Regions from separate parts of the Streptomyces sp. MK37H genome, predicted to be linked through region 1. Evidence: predicted binding sites of a transcription regulator. Region 1 holds the regulator's gene; each other region holds the start of a gene.
What was found. The regulator HrcA, encoded in region 1, represses chaperone genes, less so after heat shock. The targets are predictions, from matches to a motif close to TTNGCACTCNGNNNNNCNGAGTGCNAA.

Region 1 (7,059 bases):
GCTCGCCGGTGACCTGCGCGGCGATACGGGACTCCTTGGAGCCCGTCACCAGATGGTCGACGAGGACGCCGAGCCGGGCGTCCGGGCCGGGGGAGAAGTCGTCGACGATGGCGGGCAGGTCGTCGACGCCCTCCAGGTACTCCACGACGACGCCCTCGATGCGCAGATCGTCGCCCCAGACCCGCTCGACCAGCTCCGCGTCATGGCGCCCCTCGACATAGATGCGCCCCGCGCGGGCGACCCTCGCACGGGCTCCCGGAACGGCGATCGACCCCGAGGCCGTGTGCCGCGGCGCGCTGGGGGCCGCCGCGCGCGGGCGTACGAGGGTGACGACACGCCCCTCGAGCAGAAAACCGCGCGGCTCCATGGGGAAGACGCGATGTTTGCCGAAGCGGTCCTCCAGAGTGACCGTCGGACCCTGGGCGCTCTTCTCGCAGCGGATCACGGCACCACAGAATCCGGTGGTGACCTCCTCCACGACGAGGTCCGGTTCGGCGGGGACCTCGGGGGCGGGCCGCTGCCGCTTCCAGGGCGGGGTCAGGTCCGGGTCGTACTGTCGCATCCGGATGACGATAGCGCGCGACGGCCACCCGCTCCCACAGGCGCACAACCGGGCGAACCACTAGGCGAACGACTAGAGCGACGGTCAGCCGGACACGCCGAAGCGGGCGGCCAGTTCGTCGCGTTGGGCCCGTACGAACGCGGCGTCCACCACGGAGCCGTGCCCCGGGACGTACCTCGCGTCCGCGCCGCCGAGGGCGAGCAGCCGGTCAAGGGCGGCGGGCCAGTGGCCGGGGATCGCGTCGGGCCCGGCCTGGGGTGTGCCGGACTCCTCCACCAGATCGCCGCAGAAGACCACCTCGGGCCGGCCGGGCACCAGGACGGCCAGGTCATGGGCGGTGTGGCCGGGCCCCACATTGGCCAGCAGCACCGTACGGCCGCCGAGGTCGAGGCTGAGCTCCCCGCAGACCAGGTGGTGCGGGGAGGCCAGATGGTCCACGGCCTCGGTGGCGGCGTCCCGGTCCACCCCGTGGCGGATCGCGTCCTCGCGCAGCGTCTCCCGCTCACGGCGCAGCAGCTCGTCCAGGCCCGTGGCCCCGTAGACCTCGCAGCCCGCGAAGGCGGCCGAGCCCAGGACATGGTCGAAGTGCGGATGGGTGAGCGCGATCCGGGTGGGGCGGCGGCCGGTCAGCCGGGTGATCCCGGAGCGCAGCTCGGCCCCGGCGCGCAGGGTCGCGCCGGTGTCCACGACGAGGATGTCGGTCCGGCCGACGACCACGCCGACCGTCTCGTCCCACTCCGGCATCCGACGGCGGGCCACACCGGGCGCGAGTCGCTCCCAGCCCGCCTCTTCCCAACACGTCTCCATACCGCGACGCTAGCTCAACGGGGATGGGGGAGAGTTGCTGCCGACGGCGGCTCTTGCCCATGCCACCGCACCCCGCCGTACACTGGCGGAGGGGCTCTGGCAGTCGTGCCCGGTGAGTGCCAGACGGACGACCTGATGAGACCGCTGGACTGGAGGTGCGCGGGGTGCTCAGCGAACGCAGACTCGAGGTGCTGCGTGCCATTGTCCAGGACTATGTGGGGACGGAGGAGCCGGTCGGCTCCAAGGCGCTCACCGAGCGGCACCGGCTGGGGGTCTCCCCGGCCACGGTGCGTAATGACATGGCCGCTCTTGAGGACGAGGGCTTCATCGCCCAGCCGCATACGAGCGCCGGGCGGATCCCCACGGACAAGGGCTATCGCCTCTTCGTGGACAAGCTGGCCGGAGTCAAGCCGCTGTCCAGCCCGGAGCGGCGGGCCATTCAGAACTTCCTGGACGGTGCGGTCGACCTCGACGACGTGGTGGGGCGCACGGTCCGGCTGCTGGCGCAGCTGACCCGGCAGGTGGCGGTGGTGCAGTATCCGTCGCTGACCCGCTCGACGGTGCGCCATGTGGAACTGCTCCCGCTGGCCCCGGCCCGGGTGATGCTGGTGCTGATCACCGACACCGGCCGGGTGGAGCAGCGCATGGTCGACTGCCCCACCCCGGTCACCGAGGATTCGCTCGCCGATCTGCGCGCCCGGCTCAACAGCCGGGTCGTGGGGCGGCGTTTCGCGGATGTGCCGCAGTTGGTGCAGGATCTTCCGGAGTCCTTCGAACAGGAGGACCGGGGGACCGTCTCGACCGTGCTGGCGACCTTGCTCGAGACGCTCGTGGAGGAGACCGAGGAGCGGCTGATGATCGGCGGCACCGCGAACCTCACGCGTTTCGTGCATGATTTCCCCCTGACGATCCGGCCCGTTCTGGAGGCACTCGAGGAGCAGGTCGTCCTCCTCAAGCTGCTGGGCGAGGCCAAGGACTCGGGTATGACCGTGCGGATCGGGCATGAGAATGCTCACGAGGGGCTCACTGCCACCTCGGTCGTCGCGGTCGGCTACGGTTCCGGCGACGAGGCGGTCGCCAAACTCGGCGTGGTCGGACCGACCCGCATGGACTACCCCGGAACGATGGGAGCGGTACGCGCAGTGGCACGTTACGTCGGACAGATCCTGGCGGAGTCGTAAGTGGCGACGGACTACTACGCAGTCCTGGGCGTGCCTCGTGATGCCTCGCAGGACCAGATCAAGAAGGCATTCCGGCGGCTCGCCCGCGAGCTGCATCCGGATGTGAACCCGGATCCGAAGACCCAGGAGCGGTTCAAGGAGATCAACGCCGCTTACGAGGTCTTGTCGGACCCGCAGAAGAAGCAGGTCTACGACCTGGGCGGGGACCCGAACGCCGGGCCGGGCGGCGGTGGCGCCGGCGGCTTCGGCGCGGGTTTCGGCAACTTCTCCGACATCATGGACGCGTTCTTCGGCACCGCCTCGCAGCGCGGTCCGCGTTCCAGGACCCGGCGCGGTCAGGACGCGATGATCCGGCTGGACGTGGAGCTCAGCGAGGCCGCGTTCGGGACCACCAAGGACATCCAGGTCGACACCGCGGTCGTCTGCACGACGTGCAGCGGCGAGGGCGCGGCGCCGGGCACCTCGGCGCAGACCTGTGACATGTGCCGTGGCCGTGGCGAGGTCTCCCAGGTGACGCGGTCCTTCCTGGGCCAGGTCATGACCTCGCGGCCGTGCCCCCAGTGCCAGGGCTTCGGCACCGTGGTGCCGACCCCGTGCCCGGAGTGCGCGGGCGACGGCCGGATCCGCTCGCGGCGCACCCTTACGGTGAAGATCCCCGCCGGTGTGGACAACGGCACCAGGATCCAGCTGGCCGGTGAGGGCGAGGTCGGCCCGGGCGGCGGCCCGGCGGGCGACCTGTACGTGGAGATTCACGAGCTCCCGCACCCGGTCTTCCAGCGGCGCGGCGACGACATGCACTGCACGGTGACCATCCCGATGACGGCGGCGGCGCTGGGCACCAAGGTGCCGCTGGAGACGCTGGACGGCCTGGAGGAGATCGACATCCGGCCCGGCACCCAGTCCGGCCAGTCGGTCCCGCTGCACCAGCGCGGCGTCACCCATCTGCGCGGCGGCGGCCGGGGCGACCTGATCGTGCACGTCGAGGTGACCACCCCGACCAAGCTGGACCCGGAGCAGGAGGAGCTGCTGCGGCGGCTGTCCAAGCTGCGTGGCGAGGAGCGCCCGACCGGCGAGTTCAAGCCGGGGCAGCAGGGGCTGTTCTCGCGGCTGAAGGACTCGTTCAACGGGCGGTGATCCGGTGGTGAGCCGGTGCGGAGGGCATGACACGATGTGGCCATGTCCTCCGCGCTGACCGATCTTTACCGGTACCCGATCGTGCAGGCGCCGATGGCGGGTGGAGCCTCCTGCCCGCAGCTCGCCGCCACTGTCTCCGAGGCCGGTGGCCTCGGTTTCCTCGCCGCCGGCTACAAGACGCCGGAGGCGATGTATGAGGAGATCAAACAGCTGCGGGGGCTGACCGCCCGGCCCTTCGGCATGAATCTGTTCATGCCGCAGCCGCCCAACCCCGACCCGGCAGCCGTCGCGGCCTACGGCGAGCGGCTCACGGGCGAGGCGGCCTGGTACGAGACCTCGCTGGGCGACCCGGAGTCGGGCTCGGACGACGCGTACGACGCCAAGCTGGCCGTGCTCCTCGACAACCCCGTTCCGGTCGTCTCGTTCACCTTCGGCTGCCCGACCCGCGCCGTCCTCGACGCCCTCGCCAAGGTCGGCACCCGTACGGTCGTGACCGTGACCTCGCCCGTCGAGGCGCAGACCGCCCAGTGGGCGGGCGCCGACGCCGTCTGTGTGCAGGGCGTGGAGGCCGGCGGCCACCAGGGCACGTACAGCAATGACCCGGCCGCGGACGGGATGGGTGTCGGGCTCGGGCTGCTGTCGTTGATCACGCTGGTCCGTGAGTACGTCCAGATCCCGATCATCGCGGCGGGCGGAATCATGCGCGGTTCGCAGATCGCCGCCGCGCTGTCCGCGGGCGCGGCCGCGGCCCAGCTGGGGACCGCGTTCCTGGTGTGCCCCGAGTCCGGGGCGAACGCCCTGCACAAGCAGGCGATGACGGATCCGCTGTTCGGCCGCACCGAGCTGACCCGCGCCTTCTCCGGGCGCCCGGCCCGGGGTCTGGTCAACCGCTTCATGCGCGAGCACGGCCCGTACGCGCCCGCCGCCTACCCCCAGCTGCACCACATGACCTCCGGCCTCCGTAAGGCGGCCGCCAAGGCGGGCGACCCCCAGGGGATGGCGCTGTGGGCCGGGCAGGGCCACCGGCTGGTGCGTGACCTGCCCGCCGCGCGGCTGGTGGAGACACTCGCGGTGGAACTCGACGCGGCGCGGGCCGCGTTGGGCCTTCAGCCCCAGCGGGGTGCGGTGTCGTGACCGCCCCGGTGTTCGTGGCCGACTCCCTGGCGGGGGCGGCCGCGGGGGCCCGGGTCTGGCTGGAGGGCCCGGAGGGGCGCCACGCGGTGTCCGTAAGGCGGCTGCGCGTCGGTGAGCCGGTGGTGCTGACGGACGGCCACGGTACGGGCGTCCAGGGCACCGTGGCGGCCGTCGAGGGCAAGGACCGGCTGGAGATCGCGGTGGACGAGGTGCGCCGGGAGACGGCCCCGGACCCGAGGATCACCGTCGTCCAGGCGCTGCCCAAGGGCGACCGGGGCGAGCTGGCGGTGGAGACCATGACGGAGACCGGCGTGGACGCCGTCGTGCCGTGGTCGGCCGCCCGCTGCATCACCCAGTGGAAGGGCGAGCGCGGCCTCAAGGCGCTCGGCAAGTGGCGGTCGACCGCGCGCGAGGCGGGCAAGCAGTCCCGTCGGCTGACCTTCCCCGAGGTCACGGACGCGATGACGACCCGGCAGGTTGCCCGGCTTCTCGCCGAAGCCCGATTCGCTGCCGTGCTCCACGAGGAGGGCGGGGAACCGCTCGCGACGGCCCAACTGCCCGCGAGTGGCGAGATCGTGCTGGTGGTCGGGCCCGAAGGGGGCGTGTCCCCCGAGGAGTTGGCGGCCTTCGCCGAGGCGGGCGCGCGGCCGTACCGGCTGGGCCCGAGCGTGCTGCGCACCTCCACGGCCGGAACGGCGGCCGCCGCGCTGCTGCTCGGCCGCACCGGCCGCTGGGGGTGACAGGCCCCCTCCGGGGCCCCTCGCCGGGTACGCCCGCACCTGGCCGAGGACGGCCTTCCGGTTCGCGCCGGCCGATGGGAACCTATCCCCTATGGGGGTATTGAGCCAGGCAAGGCAGGTACGACGGGCACGGCAGGCAAGCGGGGGACGGACGTTGTTCGCCGTCGCGGCGGTCGGTGCGGCGGTGGCCGCGGTGACGGCATGTGAGCCGACGGGCGGCGGCATCAGCTCCGTGACGGTCGCGATCACCACGGACCAGGTCGCCACCGAGGCGCTGGAGCGGGGCGGTGTCGGCGTCCGCTGGATGAGCTGCAACGCCGAGTTCAGGCACGGCCGTACGGCGGGTGCCGCTTCGCCCTCGCAGAGCGAGCGGGCCGGGGAGACCGACGCACGGGTGGACTGCCACGGCAGGACCGACAACGACAAGGACGTCAGGATCAGGGGCCGGGTCACCTACGTCCGGGAGGACCACTGCGTCCGGGGCGACTTGACCGGTCAGGTGGACGGCCGGAAGGTCTTCGAGGCGAATGTGATCGGGGAGTGCCAGGGCGGCGGCTCGGACACCGAGAGCCCCCGGCCGACCCGCAGTCGCCCCTGGGCGCACCGGACCACGGAGGCCCCTGAGTCGACCCGTAGCCACCCTTGGGAGCACCGGACGACCGAGGCCCCTGAGCCGACCCGTAGCCACCCTTGGGAGCACCGGACGACCGAGGCCCCTGAGCCGACCCGTAGCCACCCTTGGGAGCACCGGACCACGGAGGCTCCCGAGCCGACCCGCAGCCACCCCTGGGAGCATCCGACCACCGAGGGCGGCGCCGGCCAGGTCGGTGCCGACGACGGCGCCGGTAAGGACGGTAAGGGCGGCACCGGGGGCGGCGGTCAGAGCGAATAGCCCGCGATCGCTTCCGTCGGCAGGCCCTCCCGGTACCATCCGGACCGTACGTGCCGACGATCCGTGAGGAGCCACCGGTGGCGGGAGAACCGCAGGCCGACTGCCTGTTCTGCAAGATTGTGTCGGGGGAGGTGCCGGCCACCGTCGTCCGCGAGACGGACACCACCGTCGCCTTCCGCGACATAAACCCCCAGGCGCCCACGCACGTCCTGGTGATCCCCAAGGTGCACCACCCGGACGCGGCCTCCCTCGCGGCGGCCGAGCCGCAGATCACCGCGGATGTGCTGCGCGAGGCGGGCGCGGTCGCCGCGGATGAGAAGCTCGACGAGACGGGCTACCGCGTGGTGTTCAACACCGGCTCCGGCGCCGGTCAGACCGTCTTCCACGCGCATGCCCACGTCCTGGGCGGCCGCGGGCTCAACTGGCCCCCCGGATAACCCTTGTCCGCGCGGGAACTGATCGTCCTCGGCACCGCCAGCCAGGTGCCGACCCGGCACCGCAACCACAACGGCTATCTGCTGCGCTGGGACGGCGAGGGCTTGCTGTTCGACCCCGGCGAGGGCACCCAGCGCCAGATGCTGAGGGCCGGGGTCGCCGCCCATGACATCG
Region 2 (7,059 bases), on a different contig from region 1:
CTCGTGGAGCGCCCGGGCCGTGCCCTCCACGTCGTACGGGTTCACCACCAGCGCGTCCTCGCCCAGCTCGGCGTACGCGCCCGCCTCCCGGGACAGCACCAGCGCGCAGCCCCGCTCGGAGACCACCGGGACCTCCTTGGCCACCAGGTTCATCCCGTCCCGGATGGGGTTGACCAGCGCCACGTCCGCCAGCCGGTAGGCCGCGAGGGACCGGGCGAAGTCGTCCTTCACATGCAGGGCGACCGGAGTCCAGCCCTCCGTGCCGTACTCCTCGTTGATCTCGTCCGCGATCCGTCGCACCCGCTCGGTGTAGTCGCGGTAGACCGCGAGGTCCTGGCGCGAGGGGTAGGCGAAGGCCACGTGCACCACGCGCTCGCGCCACTCGGGGCGGGTCTCCAGCAGCCGCCGGTAGGCCAGCAGCCCGCGCACGATGTTCTTGGACAGCTCGGTGCGGTCCACCCGGACGATCGACTTCCGGCCCGGCCCGATCTGCGCCCGCAGACTGCTCAGCCGTTCGTCCACATCGGCCTGGCGCGACCGCTCCCGCAGGAAGTCCGCGTCGGCGCCCAGGCCGTGGACGCCCAGCCGGGTCTCCCGGCCCTCGAAGCGCACGGCCGTCACCGTGCCACCACCGTCGCCGTCCCCACCCCCGTCCCGGACGATCTCCGCACCCAGCACCGCCTCGCAGCAGTCGGCGAAGGCGGTGGCCCAGCGCTCGGTGTGGAACGCGGCGCGGTCGCTGCCGAGGATGCCGCGCAGCACACTCGCCGCGACCTCGTCCGGCAGCAGCCGGTAGTAGTCCGGCGGGGCCCAGGGGGTGTGGCAGAAGTGGCCGATCCGCAGATCGGGGCGGCGCTCGCGGAGCATCGCGGGCACCAGCGCCAGGTGGTAGTCCTGCACCAGGACGACGGCCTCGTCCACCGCCTCCTGGGCGAGCGCGTCCGCGAAGGCCGCGTTATAGCTCTCGTAGGCCGCCCACTGCTCGGTGAACTCCGCGTCGAAGACCGGCTCGACCGGGGTCTGGTAGAGCAGATGGTGGATGAACCACAGCACCGAATTGGCGACGCCGTTGTACGCGGCGGCGAAGACGTCCGGCGCGATGTCGAGCATCCGCACCTGCTGGCCGCCGGTGTCACCGGGGTTCAGATGGCTGTCCCCGGCCCGCCGGGCCGCCTCGCGGTCGCCCTCGCCGAGCGCCGCGCACACCCACACCCCGCCCGATTCGGGGCCGATCGCGCTGAGCCCGGAGACCAGCCCGCCACCGCCGCGCCGGGCGGTGAGCGAGCCGTCCTCGCCCAGGGTGTACGAGACCGGGCCGCGGTTGGACGCGACCAGGATCGGAGCGGTGCGCGGAACTACCATGTCGCGAGCCTAGCCAGGCGCGGCCCCGCGCAAACGTACGTACGGTTTCTTGCCCCGTAGGTGCTATTCCGGTTCCGGCCACGTAAGCGCCAAGACGCCATTCCTCCGTGGGCGCCAGGGCGCTGTCCCTCCGTGGGTGGCCAGAGCGCTGTCCCTCCGTGGGCGCCTAGCCGCAGCCCGGCGTCACGCCGCGCGCCGCGCCGTGTACTCCGGGATCTCGATCATCGGCGGCCGCTCCTCGGTGTCCACCGCCGTGGTGCGCGGCTCGAAGCCGTTCTCGCCCCGGTCGAACTGGGTCAGTCGCGGCCGCACCAAGTGGCCCCGGGCCAGCCGCAGCTGCGCCGTGCGGTAGATCGCGGCCGCCATCCGGCCGAGCGCCTGCCCGTCCTGGTGGCGGTGTTTGCGCACCCCGATGTCCACCTGGCCGAGCGCGTCGAGCCCCACCGTGTGCAGCGCGTCCACCAGCAGCCCCAGCTCGACGCCGTAGCCGACCGGGAAGGGCAGCCGCTCCAGCAGCGAGCGGCGCGCCGCGTACTCCCCGCCCAGCGGCTGGACGAACCCGGCCAGCTGGGGCCAGTGCAGATTCAGCAGCGGTCGGGCGACCAGCTCGGTGACCCGGCCGCCCTGGCCCGCCATCTCGCCGAGCGGGCGGTCGTACATGCCCTTCACCAGCTGCAGCGCGGGGTCGGTCAGCAGCGGACCGACGATCCCCGAGACAAAGCGCGGTTCGAATTCCCGCAGGTCGGCGTCGATGAAGCAGACGATGTCGCCGCTCGTGGCGAGCAGGGACCGCCACAGCACCTCGCCCTTGCCGGGCAGCGCGGGCAGCCGGGGCAGCAGCGAGTCACGGGGGACGACGGTGGCGCCCGCCGCCGCGGCGACCTCGGCGGTGCGGTCCGTGGAACCGGAGTCCAGTACCACCAGCTCGTCCACCAGCGGCATCGCCTCGCTCATCAGCTCACGCCGGATCGTGTCGGCGATCTCGCCGACCGTGGCCTCCTCGTTCAGGGCGGGCAGGACCACGCTCACGCTCGTCGCCGCGGCCCGCTTCGCGGCCAGCAGGCGACCCAGCGGACGGTCGTCGGCCGACCAGGAGCGACGCTTCAGCCAGCGCTCCACCTCATCCAGCACCTGTGTGTCTCCCCTGCTGTGATCGCTGTGATCCATCTCGCGCATCGGACGGCTACCTCAACCATCCGGGCCTTCGGTTACAGTCTTGAACAACGCGCATGACCGTCGTATGTCGGGGTCGACCTCGATGTTTACCGACGTACCGATGACGCTCATGCTGACAAACGCCCGGGTCCGCCCGGTGCCATACCGCTCATCCAGAGGGGCAGAGGGAACGGCCCGTTGAAGCCCCGGCAACCCTCCAGCTGATCTCGCATTCCGCAGCGAGGCTCCCAGCTCGGGAAGGTGCCAATTCCGTCTCGTGGCGAAATGCGTCGCGAGGAAGATGAGGAGAAAGGGCCTCGCCATCCATGGCCGTGCAGTCAGTAGAAAGCTCAACCACCTCCTCCACCTCCGGTGCCTTCGGCCCCGCGGTCGCATTGTCCTGCCGGGAGTGCGGTGAGCGCTTCGAGCTGGGTCCGATCTTCGCGTGCGAGGCCTGTTTCGGGCCCCTCGAGGTCGCGTACGAGCTCCCGGCCGGCGACCCGGAGGGGCTGCGCCGACGCATCGAGGCCGGTCCGAACAGCATCTGGCGCTATGCCCCGCTGCTGCCCGTCCCGGCGGACGTGGCGGATCTGCCGAGCCTGAACCCCGGCTTCACCCAGCTGGTCAAGGCCGACAACCTCGCCCGTGAGCTCGGCGTCACCGGTGAGCTGCACATCAAGGACGACTCCGGGAACCCGACCCACTCCTTCAAGGACCGGGTCGTCGCCATCGCCGTCCAGGCCGCCCGCACCTTCGGCTTCACCACCCTCTCCTGCTCCTCCACCGGCAACCTCGCCGGTGCGGTGGGCGCCGCGGCCGCCCGCGCGGGCTTCCGCTCCTGCGTCTTCATCCCGCACGACCTGGAGGCGGGCAAGGTCGTCATGGCCGCGGTCTACGGCGGCGACCTGGTCGGCATCGAGGGCACCTACGACGACGTCAACCGCTTCTGCAGCGAGCTGATCGGCGACCCGGCGGGCGAGGGCTGGGGCTTCGTCAACGTCAATCTGCGGCCGTACTACGGCGAGGGCTCCAAGACCCTGGCGTACGAGATCTGCGAGCAGCTCGGCTGGCGGCTGCCGGACCAGATCGTCGTCCCGATCGCCTCCGGCTCCCAGCTCACCAAGATCGACAAGGGGCTGAAGGAGCTGATCGCGATCGGTCTGGTCGAGGACAGGCCCTACAAGATCTTCGGCGCCCAGGCCGAGGGCTGCTCCCCGGTCTCCGCCGCCTTCAAGGCCGGCCATGACGTCGTCCGGCCGCAGAAGCCGCGGACCATCGCCAAGTCGCTGGCCATCGGCAACCCCGCGGACGGCCCGTACGTCCTGGACATCGCCCGCCGTACGGGCGGCGCGGTGGAGGACGTGAACGACGAGCAGATCGTCGACGCCATCAAGCTGCTGGCCCGCACCGAGGGGATCTTCGCGGAGACCGCGGGCGGCGTGACCGTCGGCGTGACCAAGAAGCTGATCGAGGACGGTCTGCTCGATCCGTCCCTGACGACCGTCGTGCTCAACACCGGCGACGGCCTCAAGACCCTCGACGCGGTGGCCCCCACCACGGGTCCCTCCGCCATCATCCGCCCCACCCTTGACTCGTTCCGAGAGGCTGGCCTCGCATGAGCGTCAACGTCCGAATCCCGACCATCCTCCGCACCTACACCGGCGGCCAGGCCGAGGTCCCGGCCGAGGGCGCGACCCTCGCCGAGGTCCTGGCGGACCTGGAGAAGAACCACGCGGGCATCTCGGCCCGCGTCCTGGATGACACCGGCAAGCTCCGCCGCTTCGTGAACGTCTACGTCAACGACGACGACGTCCGCTTCGCCGACGGCCTGGCCACGGCGACCCCGGACGGTGCCGGGATCTCGATCATCCCGGCGGTCGCGGGCGGCTGCTGACCCCGCGTCCCCCTCCTCACCTTTGGCATCGCCCCGTCCGGGGACAACCGGACGGGGCGATTCCGTGTGTGGAATCGCGATACAGTTGCCCGGATTCCCCGAGGGCTCCGGGGTCGGAGCCACATATGAGAACTCGTCAAGTTGTGCGTAAAGTGTGAGCACGAATTGTCGGGTTGGTTCCTTATGTCCGGTCCGGCTTGCCCGAACTTCACATAATTTCTCACTTTTAACCGTTCGACCGTGCCCAGAATTCTCGTCCGATTGACCTGTTGCAGAGGGCGTTGGGACGGATACATTCAGCGGCGGTCGACGCGTTCCGGCGCACACCCCCCACATCCGGGGGGTGAGGTCTGACCCGGGTCCGCGGAGTGCGGTCCTGCGCAAGGGCCAGCAATAGGGGAGTTAGGAATGGCTCAGGGCACCGTCAAGTGGTTCAACGCGGAGAAGGGGTACGGCTTCATCGCGGTCGACGGTGGTGCGGACGTGTTCGTCCACTACAGCGCGATCCAGATGGACGGGTACCGCACCCTCGAGGAAGGCCAGCGGGTCGAGTTCGAGATCTCGCAGGGTCAGAAGGGCCCGCAGGCCGACATGGTCCGCGTGGCCGTAGGCTGACGCGCCGACGCGACGCAGCTGAAACGAACAGTCAGAAGGGTCCGTGTCCCTGACGGGGTACGGACCCTTCGGCATGCCCGGGTCTTCGGCATGCCCGGGTACCCATGCATCCCCACCACCCCTTTAGGAGCCCTTCGGGCGCTTGCGCCCACCCGTCGCCCGACCGCCACCCCTCAAGGACGCCCTTCGGGCGCTTGCACTCGATGGGCCCGAGTGCTAATCATTGGCGTTAGCACTCTGACGTTGAGAGTGACAGAAGGACCGGGTCGGTGAGGCCCGCCAGGCCATGCGGGGCAAGGAACCGCGCGGCAGGTAGGCCGTCCGTCGCGGGCGCCAGCGCGGTCCGGAGCAATCCACCCCGTCTCTGGGAGGACCACTTCACATGGCCAAGATCATCGCGTTCGACGAGGAGGCGCGGCGCGGCCTCGAGCGCGGGATGAACCAGCTCGCCGACGCCGTCAAGGTCACCCTCGGCCCCAAGGGCCGTAACGTCGTCCTCGAGAAGAAGTGGGGCGCCCCCACGATCACCAACGATGGTGTGTCCATCGCCAAGGAGATCGAGCTCGAGGACGCGTACGAGAAGATCGGCGCCGAGCTGGTCAAGGAGGTCGCGAAGAAGACGGACGACGTCGCCGGTGACGGCACGACGACCGCGACCGTCCTCGCCCAGGCGCTGGTCAAGGAGGGCCTCCGCAACGTCGCCGCGGGCGCCAACCCGATGGCGCTCAAGCGCGGTATCGAGAAGGCCGTCGAGGCCGTCTCCGCCCAGCTGCTCGAGCAGGCCAAGGACGTGGAGACCAAGGAGCAGATCGCCTCCACCGCCTCCATCTCCGCCGCCGACACCCAGATCGGTGAGCTCATCGCCGAGGCGATGGACAAGGTCGGCAAGGAAGGTGTCATCACCGTCGAGGAGTCGCAGACCTTCGGGCTCGAGCTCGAGCTCACCGAGGGCATGCGCTTCGACAAGGGCTACATCTCCCCGTACTTCGCGACGGACATGGAGCGTATGGAGGCGTCGCTCGACGACCCGTACATCCTGATCGTCAACTCCAAGATCAGCAGCGTGAAGGACCTCCTCCCGCTGCTCGAGAAGGTCATGCAGTCGGGCAAGCCGCTGCTGATCATCGCCGAGGACGTCGAGGGCGAGGCCCTGGCGACCCTGGTCGTCAACAAGATCCGTGGCACCTTCAAGTCCGTCGCCGTCAAGGCCCCGGGCTTCGGTGACCGCCGTAAGGCCATGCTCGGTGACATCGCCATCCTTACCGGTGGCACCGTCATCTCCGAGGAGGTCGGCCTCAAGCTGGAGAACGCCGGTCTCGACCTGCTCGGCCGTGCCCGCAAGATCACGGTCACCAAGGACGAGACCACGATCGTGGACGGCGCCGGCGACACCGAGCAGGTGCAGGGCCGCGTCAACCAGATCCGCGCCGAGATCGAGTCCTCGGACTCGGACTACGACCGCGAGAAGCTCCAGGAGCGCCTGGCGAAGCTGGCCGGCGGCGTGGCCGTCATCAAGGCCGGTGCCGCCACCGAGGTGGAGCTCAAGGAGCGCAAGCACCGCATCGAGGACGCGGTGCGCAACGCCAAGGCCGCCGTCGAGGAGGGCATCGTCGCCGGTGGTGGCGTGGCCCTGCTCCAGACCGTATCGGTCTTCGAGAAGCTGGAGCTCGAGGGCGACGAGGCCACCGGTGCCCAGGCCGTGCGCCTGGCCCTGGAGGCCCCGCTGAAGCAGATCGCGGTGAACGCCGGTCTCGAGGGCGGCGTCGTGGTCGAGAAGGTGCGCAACCTGACTCCGGGTCACGGCCTCAACGCCGCGACCGGTGAGTACGTGGACCTGATCGCCGAGGGCATCATCGACCCGGCCAAGGTCACGCGCTCCGCGCTGCAGAACGCCGCGTCGATCGCCGCGCTGTTCCTCACCACCGAGGCCGTCATCGCCGACAAGCCGGAGAAGGCCGCCCCGGCGGGCGCTCCGGGCGGCATGCCGGGCGGTGACATGGACTTCTGATCGACTCGGCGCGTTCGTTCGCCGG
Region 3 (7,059 bases), on a different contig from region 1:
GCGCCGCCCTGGACGATCGGCTTGTTCCGGCTGTACGGGTAGGACGGGTAGAGCTCGTCTATCTGCTTGGCGCTGAGCCGGTTGGAGGCCAGGGCGCGGTCCACCTCGTCCTGCATGTTGCCGCGCAGGTCCCAGGCCATCGCCTTCAGCCACGCCAACGAGTCGACCGGGGTCCACTTCTCGGGCTTGTAGCCGTCGTTCTCGAAGTCCAGCGCCGCGTACTCGACGGACAGCGCGTCCCCTTGGTGGTCCTTGAGGTAGGCGTTGACGCCGTCGGAGTAGGCCCGCAGATACTTCTTCGTGGCGGCCGACACCTTGGTGTCGTACTCCTGCTTGGCCACCCGGTGCCAGCCCATGGTGCGCAGGAACGCGTCGGTCTCCACCTGGCCGGAACCGAACATCTCCGAGAGCCGGCCCGCGGTCATATGACGGCGGACGTCCATCTCCCAGAAGCGGTCCTGGGCCTGGACGAACCCCTGGGCGCGGAAGAGGTCCTCGGAGGTGCCGGCGTAGATCTGAGGTATCCCGTAGCCGTCACGTTTGACCTGCACGGGGCCGGACAACCCCTTCAGCTGCAGCGATCCCGTGGTCTCCGGGAATGAGGCTCGAACTGTACTGATGCTCCAGTACGCGCCGTAGCCGACGCCCCCGACGAGCAGCAGCACGACTGCGATCACGATCAGGCGGAGACGTCGACTCTTCTTCTTTTTGGGAGAAGAGCCGGTTGTGTTGGCGGGCATCGCTGTCCTTCGAGGGGCAGGGTGAACCTGGAGTGCTGGAGCAACCATAGGCGCAGCGCTGTCGCCGCCCCTACGCGGAGTCATGACTGACGCCCTGCACCGGCCACCGCCCGGGCTCGTACACCTCGGTGAAGCCTTCTCGTGGGAGGCTCGCGTCAAGATCCCGTAAAATGTTAGATAAGGCAATGAAGTTCCGGTCGGTGGGGACCCCCTTCGCAGCGTTCCCTCCGCTCCCGCGAGAAAGGGTCGGCCCCTGACTGTTCACCACCTCAATGAACTGCTGTTGATCTGCTCCCTCGTCCTGCTCTTCGCGGTGGCGGCCGTAAGGGTGTCATCGCACAGTGGACTGCCCACGCTGCTGATCTATCTCGGGATCGGCGTCGCCATCGGCACGGACGGGATCGGCGTCACCTTCAACGACGCCGAACTGACGCAGATCCTCGGCTACGCCGCGCTGGTCGTCATCCTGGCCGAAGGCGGTCTGGGCACGAAGTGGGGCGAGATCAAACCCGCCCTGCCGGCAGCCGCCGCCCTGTCCACCGTGGGCGTCGCGGTGAGCGTGGGGATCACCGCGGCGGCGGGGCACTATGTGGTGGGACTGGACTGGCGGCAGGCGCTGATCATCGGCGCGGTGGTGTCGTCCACGGACGCGGCGGCGGTCTTCTCGGTGCTGCGCACGGTGCCGCTGCCCAAGCGGCTCACGGGCGTCCTGGAGGCCGAGTCGGGCTTCAACGACGCCCCTGTGGTGATCCTGGTGGTCGCCTTCTCCAGCCAGGGCCCCATGGAGTCCTGGTACTCCCTGATCGGCACGATCGCCCTGGAGTTGGCCATCGGCGCGGTGATCGGCATCGCGGTCGGCTGGCTGGGCGCCTTCGGCCTGCGGCATGTGGCGCTGCCCGCCTCGGGTCTGTACCCGATCGCGGTGATCGCCATCGCGGTGACCGCCTACGCGGGGGGTTCGCTGGCGCACGGCTCCGGCTTCCTGGCCGTCTATCTCGCCTCGCTCATCATGGGCAACGCACGGCTGCCGCACTGGCCGGCGACGCGCGGCTTCGCCGAGGGGCTGGGCTGGCTCGCCCAGATCGGGATGTTCGTCCTGCTGGGACTGCTGGTCACCCCGCACGAACTGGGCGATGACGTCCTGCCCGCCCTCGCGGTGGGGCTGGTGCTGACCGTGGTGGCCCGCCCGGTGTCGGTCCTGGTCAGCACGGCGCCGTTCCGGCTGCCCTGGCGGGAGAAGGCGCTGCTGTCCTGGGCGGGGCTGCGCGGGGCGGTGCCGATCGTGCTGGCGACCATCCCGGTGGTCAACGACGTGCCCGACAGCCGCCGGATCTTCAACATCGTCTTCGTGCTGGTGATCGTCTACACCCTGGTCCAGGGGCCGACGCTGCCCCGGCTCGCCCCCCGGCTGCGGCTCGAGGAGCCCGAGCCGGCCGACCTGGGCATCGAGTCCGCGCCACTGGAGCGGCTGCGCGGCCATCTGCTGTCGGTGTCGATCCCCCAGTCGTCCAAGATGCACGGCGTCGAGGTCGGCGAGCTGCGGCTGCCCCCGGGGGCCGCGGTCACCCTGGTGGTCCGGGACGAGACCAGCTTCGTACCGCTGCCCTCGACGATGCTGCGGCGCGGCGACGAGCTGCTGGTGGTGGCCACGGACCCGGTGCGCGACGCGGCGGAGCGGCGGCTGCGGGCGGTGGGCCGGGGTGGCAAGCTGGCGGGCTGGCTGGGCATGGGAGCGGGTTGAGGGGGCCTGTCGGGGGCCGCCTCGGGCGGTGTGTTCGATCACCGTATGTCTCGTCCCAGTGGACTGACGGGCGGGAATGCTGCACTATGGAGCGTCGTTAGCACTCATTGAGTGAGAGTGCCAGGAGGAAGAACGTGCCGACCTACCAGTACCAGTGCACCGAGTGCGGCGAGGGCCTCGAGGCGGTGCAGAAGTTCACCGACGACGCGCTCACCGAGTGCCCCAACTGCAAGGGACGCCTGAAGAAGGTGTTCTCGGCGGTCGGCATCGTGTTCAAGGGCTCCGGCTTCTACCGGAACGACAGCCGCTCCTCCTCCAGCAGCTCGAGCGGCGGCTCCAGCAAGCAGGTGGCGAAGAGCGACAGCTCCGACTCGTCGTCCTCCGCGTCTTCGAACTCGTCCTCGGACTCCTCTTCCTCGTCCTCCTCCTCGACGTCTTCGTCGTCGGGGTCTTCGTCGTCTTCGTCGTCCTCGACGTCGAGCTCGGCCGCCTGATCCGGCCGCCTGGTTCTTCGGCTTCTTCGACATCCCGCCACCTCCACCAGGAGTTGGCGGGGTGTCGTTCGCATAGGCGCGGGTGGCTAGGGTGATCACATGGTCGAGACCAGCAGGCAAGCAGACATAGGGGTCATCGGGGGATCGGGGTTCTACACGTTCCTCGACGACGTGACCGAGATCACCATGGAGACTCCCTATGGGGCGCCGAGCGACTCGCTCGTCATCGGCGACATCGAGGGGCGCCGGGTCGCCTTCCTCCCGCGGCACGGCCGCAAGCACCATCTGCCGCCGCACCGCATCAACTACCGCGCCAACCTCTGGGCCCTGCGCTCGCTCGGGGTGCGGCAGGTCTTCGGCCCGTGCGCGGTCGGCGGGCTGCAGCCGGAGTACGGACCTGGCACGCTGCTCGTCCCGGACCAGCTGGTGGACCGCACGAAGGGGCGTACGCAGACCTACTTCGACGGCGAGCAGCTGCCGGACGGCCGGATCCCGAATGTTGTGCACACCACTTTCGCCGACCCGTACTGCCCGGTGGGGCGGAAGGCGGCCGTGGACGCCTCGCGCGGACGCGGCTGGGAGCCGGTGGACGGCGGGACGATGTGCGTGATCGAGGGGCCGCGCTTCTCCACCCGCGCCGAATCGCGCTGGCACGCGGCGCAGGGCTGGTCGGTGGTCGGCATGACGGGCCACCCGGAGGCGGTACTCGCCCGTGAACTGGGGCTCTGCTACACGTCGTTGACGCTGGTCACCGATCTGGACGCGGGGGTCGAGACCGGCGAGGGCGTCACCCACACCGAGGTGCTGAAGGTCTTCGGGGAGAACGTGGGCCGACTGCGCGAGGTGCTCTTCGACGCGGTGGGCAGGCTGCCGGAGACCTCCGCCCGGGACTGCCTGTGCACCCACGCCCACGACGGCTGGGACCTGGGGATCGAGCTTCCGTAGGCGCGGTGCGGGGGCAGTCGGGCGGGGTGTCGCCCGCGCGGGTGGCCGAGTTATCCACAGCCCGGTGGCCATCCACAGGCCCGAGCGGGATCGGGTGGGGACGGGCATGGTGAGGGGGCCAGAAGCACCCGGACCCTCACGGCAGGCGGTGATGTGCCATGTCCCATCCGTCCCCCACCCTCGCGTTACCCCGCTCCGCTCCCCCGGCCCGTGCGGTGCCCCGCTTCGATCCGGTGCGCACCGGGCGCACCGGCGGATTCGGGCTGCGGCGGACCGTGCGGCGACGCCGCCGGGCGATGGCGGCCGGGCTGGCGCTGACGGCCGCCGCACTCGCGGCCGCCGCACCGTCCGGCCGGGGGCACACGCACGCGGTGTCCTCCCGGGCACCCGCGCCCGCGGGTGAGGAGCGGCGGGGCGGCCCCCGCCCCGCCATGGTCTCGGCGCCGGTCCGGATCGCCGACGCGGCGGCGGTACGGCTGCTGCACCCCGGGGACCGGGTGGATGTGCTGGCCACGCCGCTGCCGGACGCCGCACGGGCCCGGTCGTCCGGTACTACGGCGCGGGTGGTCGCGCGTGGGGTCCGGGTGGCCGAGGTGCCGGGGTCCCGAAGCGCCCGCGCGACGGACAGCCAAGCCGACGGCGGCGCATCGGAGGCCGATGTGGACGCGGAGGCGAGCGGCGACGGGGCGCCGGACGGCGACGGAGCGCTGGTGGTGCTGACGGTGCCGCGAGCGGACGCCACCGCGCTGGCCGGGGCCGCGGCGGACTCCCGACTGGCGGTGACGCTATGCCACCGCTGACTCCCCCGACTCCCCTGCTGCCCCTCTCACCTGCGGGTGTAGGTTGCGGAATCGTCCGCTCAAGCACCGACGCGGCGAAAGAGAGGCAGTGGGTTGAGCCAGGAGAAGGTGACCGAGGAGAAGCAGAGCGTCATGGAAGGGTTCAAAGCCTTCCTGATGCGCGGCAATGTGATCGACCTGGCTGTCGCGGTCGTCATCGGAGCCGCTTTCACCGCCGTCGTGAACTCGATAGTGAAGGGCCTCATCAACCCCATAGTCGGAGCCTTCGGCACGAAGGACCTCGAGAAGTACCGCTCCTGTCTCAAGGCGCCCTGCGAGACCAACGCCACGGGCGATATCGTCCACGGCATCCCGATCCTCTGGGGAAGCGTGCTCTCCGCCGTGCTGACCTTCCTGATCACCGCGGCGGTGGTGTACTTCCTGATGGTGCTGCCGATGTCGCGCTATCTGGCGCGGAAGGCCGCCAAGGAGGCGAAGGCGGAGGAGGAGCAGGCCGTCGCGGAGGCGGAGGAGATCATTCTGCTGCGCGAGATCCGCGACGAGCTGGTGGCACAGCGCGCCACCGTCCGCGACGGTGGCGGCAGCGGCTCCAGCGCCTAGGAACCCGTCAGAGGTGGTGGGGCGGCTTCTCGTCGAGGAACCGGGCCAGATCAGCGGCATCGTCGGCACTGTCGCCGCCGGGAACCCGCTCACCCCACCCGTGGTCCGTATCGTCCGATGACCGCTGCGCGAAGGGATCGTCGAAGATCAGCGCGGCGGCCGGATCGCGCGGTCCAGGGGCAGGGGCGGTGCTCATGCCTCAAGAGTACGGCCCGGGCAGCGGCTCGGTGTATCGGCCGAGCTCGTCGTGCCACCACAGGTCACGCCCGGGCCTCCAGGACACCGGGCAGGCCAGCCGGTGGACCACCAGCACGGACCGCACCTCGGGGCAGCCGGCCAGCGCCCGGTCGACATGGCGCTTGAGCGGCTGTATCTCCCCGCCGTGCTGCCCGGCGTCCGCGGTGATGACGACCTTGGCGCCGACCTCCCTGATCCGGTCGCGCAACTCATGGGGGCGCAGCCCCACGGGAAGGCTTGCGCGGACGACGTCGAGCCGGCCGCAGGCGAGCGTGGCGATCACGGACTCGGGCACCAGCGGCAGATGGACCGCCACCCGGTCCCCGGCGCGGACGCCGAGCCGGGTGAGCGCGGCGGCGGCCCGGGCCGCCTGGTCGAGCAGCTCGGCATGGGTGAGCTCCTCGGTGCAGTCCGGCTCGCTGATCCAGCGGAGGGCTACCCGGGCGGCCCGCCGAGGGTCGGCGGCCGGTGTCGGGAGCTCCTCCGTCCGAGACGTACGGGGCACGGCGGTCTTCTTTCGGACGGGGGCGAACGGCATACAGCTCAGATTGCTGTCAGGCCATCAACGTCTGATGAACGCCCTCTATATGAGAGGTCCTCATCCCGTCCCGCGCGCTTCGGCGGCGATCGCGGAAGGGCGGATACGGGGGTGGTTCGCGCCTCGCCACTCGACCATGCCACGGCTTCCCGTGCTACGCATAGCTTCCATGGATACCGAGCGGACAAACCCCGAATCAGCTCCCACCGGTCCGGCCGACGGCCTGACGGATATCCGCGGAGTGCGGGTGGGCCATGCCCAGCGGTCCGGCGGCGGCCGGCTCACCGGGACGACCGTGGTGCTGGCCCCCGAAGGCGGTGCGGTCGCCGCCGTCGATGTGCGCGGCGGTGGGCCCGGCACCCGGGAGACCGATGCCCTCGATCCGCGCAATCTGGTCCAGCGCGTCGATGCCGTCGTGCTGACCGGCGGCAGCGCCTTCGGGCTCGACAGCGCCTCGGGGGTGGCCTCCTGGCTGGAGGACCACGGCCGGGGCTTCCGGGTCGGCCCCGATCCGGCGCAGGTCGTTCCGGTGGTCCCGGCCGCCGCCCTCTTCGACCTGGGCCGGGGCGGCGACTGGCGGGCCCGCCCGGACGCCGCGCTGGGGCGCGAGGCGATCGAGGCGGCGGCCGGTTCGGAGATGGGGGCCCCGGTCGCGCAGGGCAATGTGGGGGCGGGCACGGGCGCGGTGGCCGGTGGGCTCAAGGGCGGCACCGGTTCGGCCTCCACGGTGCTGCCGTCCGGCGTCACGGTGGCCGCGCTGGCGGTGGTCAATGCTGCGGGATCGGTCGTCGATCCCGGTACGGGTGCGCTGTACGGGGAGCACTACGGGGCGTCGGAGGAGGGCGGGCCGCACCGGCCCGGTGCGGCCGTGCATGTGGAGGCGATGCGCCTGCTCGCCGCCGCGCGGGCCGAATCGGAGCGGCGGCAGGCCGCGTCGGTGCGGCCTCCGCTGAACACCACGCTG

Region 2: a site for HrcA is predicted at 5,220-5,246, ahead of groL (chaperonin GroEL). Genes of this name have one in related genera too.
Region 3: a site for HrcA is predicted at 2,579-2,605, ahead of GWI24_RS22385 (FmdB family zinc ribbon protein). Genes of this name have one in related genera too.

Annotation. Positions count from the first base shown of each region.
Region 1 covers NZ_JAAAYH010000024.1:31,979-39,037, forward strand. The annotation lists gene GWI24_RS06190 (DUF3097 domain-containing protein) at 1-562, opposite strand, end outside; gene GWI24_RS06195 (MBL fold metallo-hydrolase) at 647-1,369, opposite strand; gene hrcA (heat-inducible transcriptional repressor HrcA) at 1,534-2,550, shown strand; gene dnaJ (molecular chaperone DnaJ) at 2,551-3,684, shown strand; gene GWI24_RS06210 (nitronate monooxygenase) at 3,727-4,818, shown strand; gene GWI24_RS06215 (16S rRNA (uracil(1498)-N(3))-methyltransferase) at 4,815-5,558, shown strand; gene GWI24_RS06220 (hypothetical protein) at 5,713-6,450, shown strand; gene GWI24_RS06225 (histidine triad nucleotide-binding protein) at 6,528-6,887, shown strand; gene GWI24_RS06230 (ribonuclease Z) at 6,891-7,059, shown strand, end outside.
Region 2 covers NZ_JAAAYH010000219.1:1,084-8,142, reverse strand. The annotation lists gene GWI24_RS26840 (trehalose-6-phosphate synthase) at 1-1,362, opposite strand, end outside; gene GWI24_RS26835 (glucosyl-3-phosphoglycerate synthase) at 1,546-2,493, opposite strand; SAM riboswitch class I at 2,684-2,825, shown strand; gene thrC (threonine synthase) at 2,844-4,136, shown strand; gene GWI24_RS26825 (MoaD/ThiS family protein) at 4,133-4,411, shown strand; gene GWI24_RS26820 (cold-shock protein) at 4,820-5,026, shown strand; gene groL (chaperonin GroEL) at 5,409-7,034, shown strand.
Region 3 covers NZ_JAAAYH010000160.1:7,627-14,685, forward strand. The annotation lists gene GWI24_RS22375 (penicillin acylase family protein) at 1-740, opposite strand, end outside; gene GWI24_RS22380 (potassium/proton antiporter) at 994-2,481, shown strand; gene GWI24_RS22385 (FmdB family zinc ribbon protein) at 2,616-2,975, shown strand; gene GWI24_RS22390 (S-methyl-5'-thioadenosine phosphorylase) at 3,075-3,920, shown strand; gene GWI24_RS22395 (RcpC/CpaB family pilus assembly protein) at 4,079-4,720, shown strand; gene mscL (large conductance mechanosensitive channel protein MscL) at 4,853-5,320, shown strand; gene GWI24_RS22405 (hypothetical protein) at 5,328-5,516, opposite strand; gene GWI24_RS22410 (AMP-binding protein) at 5,520-6,095, opposite strand; gene GWI24_RS22415 (P1 family peptidase) at 6,265-7,059, shown strand, end outside.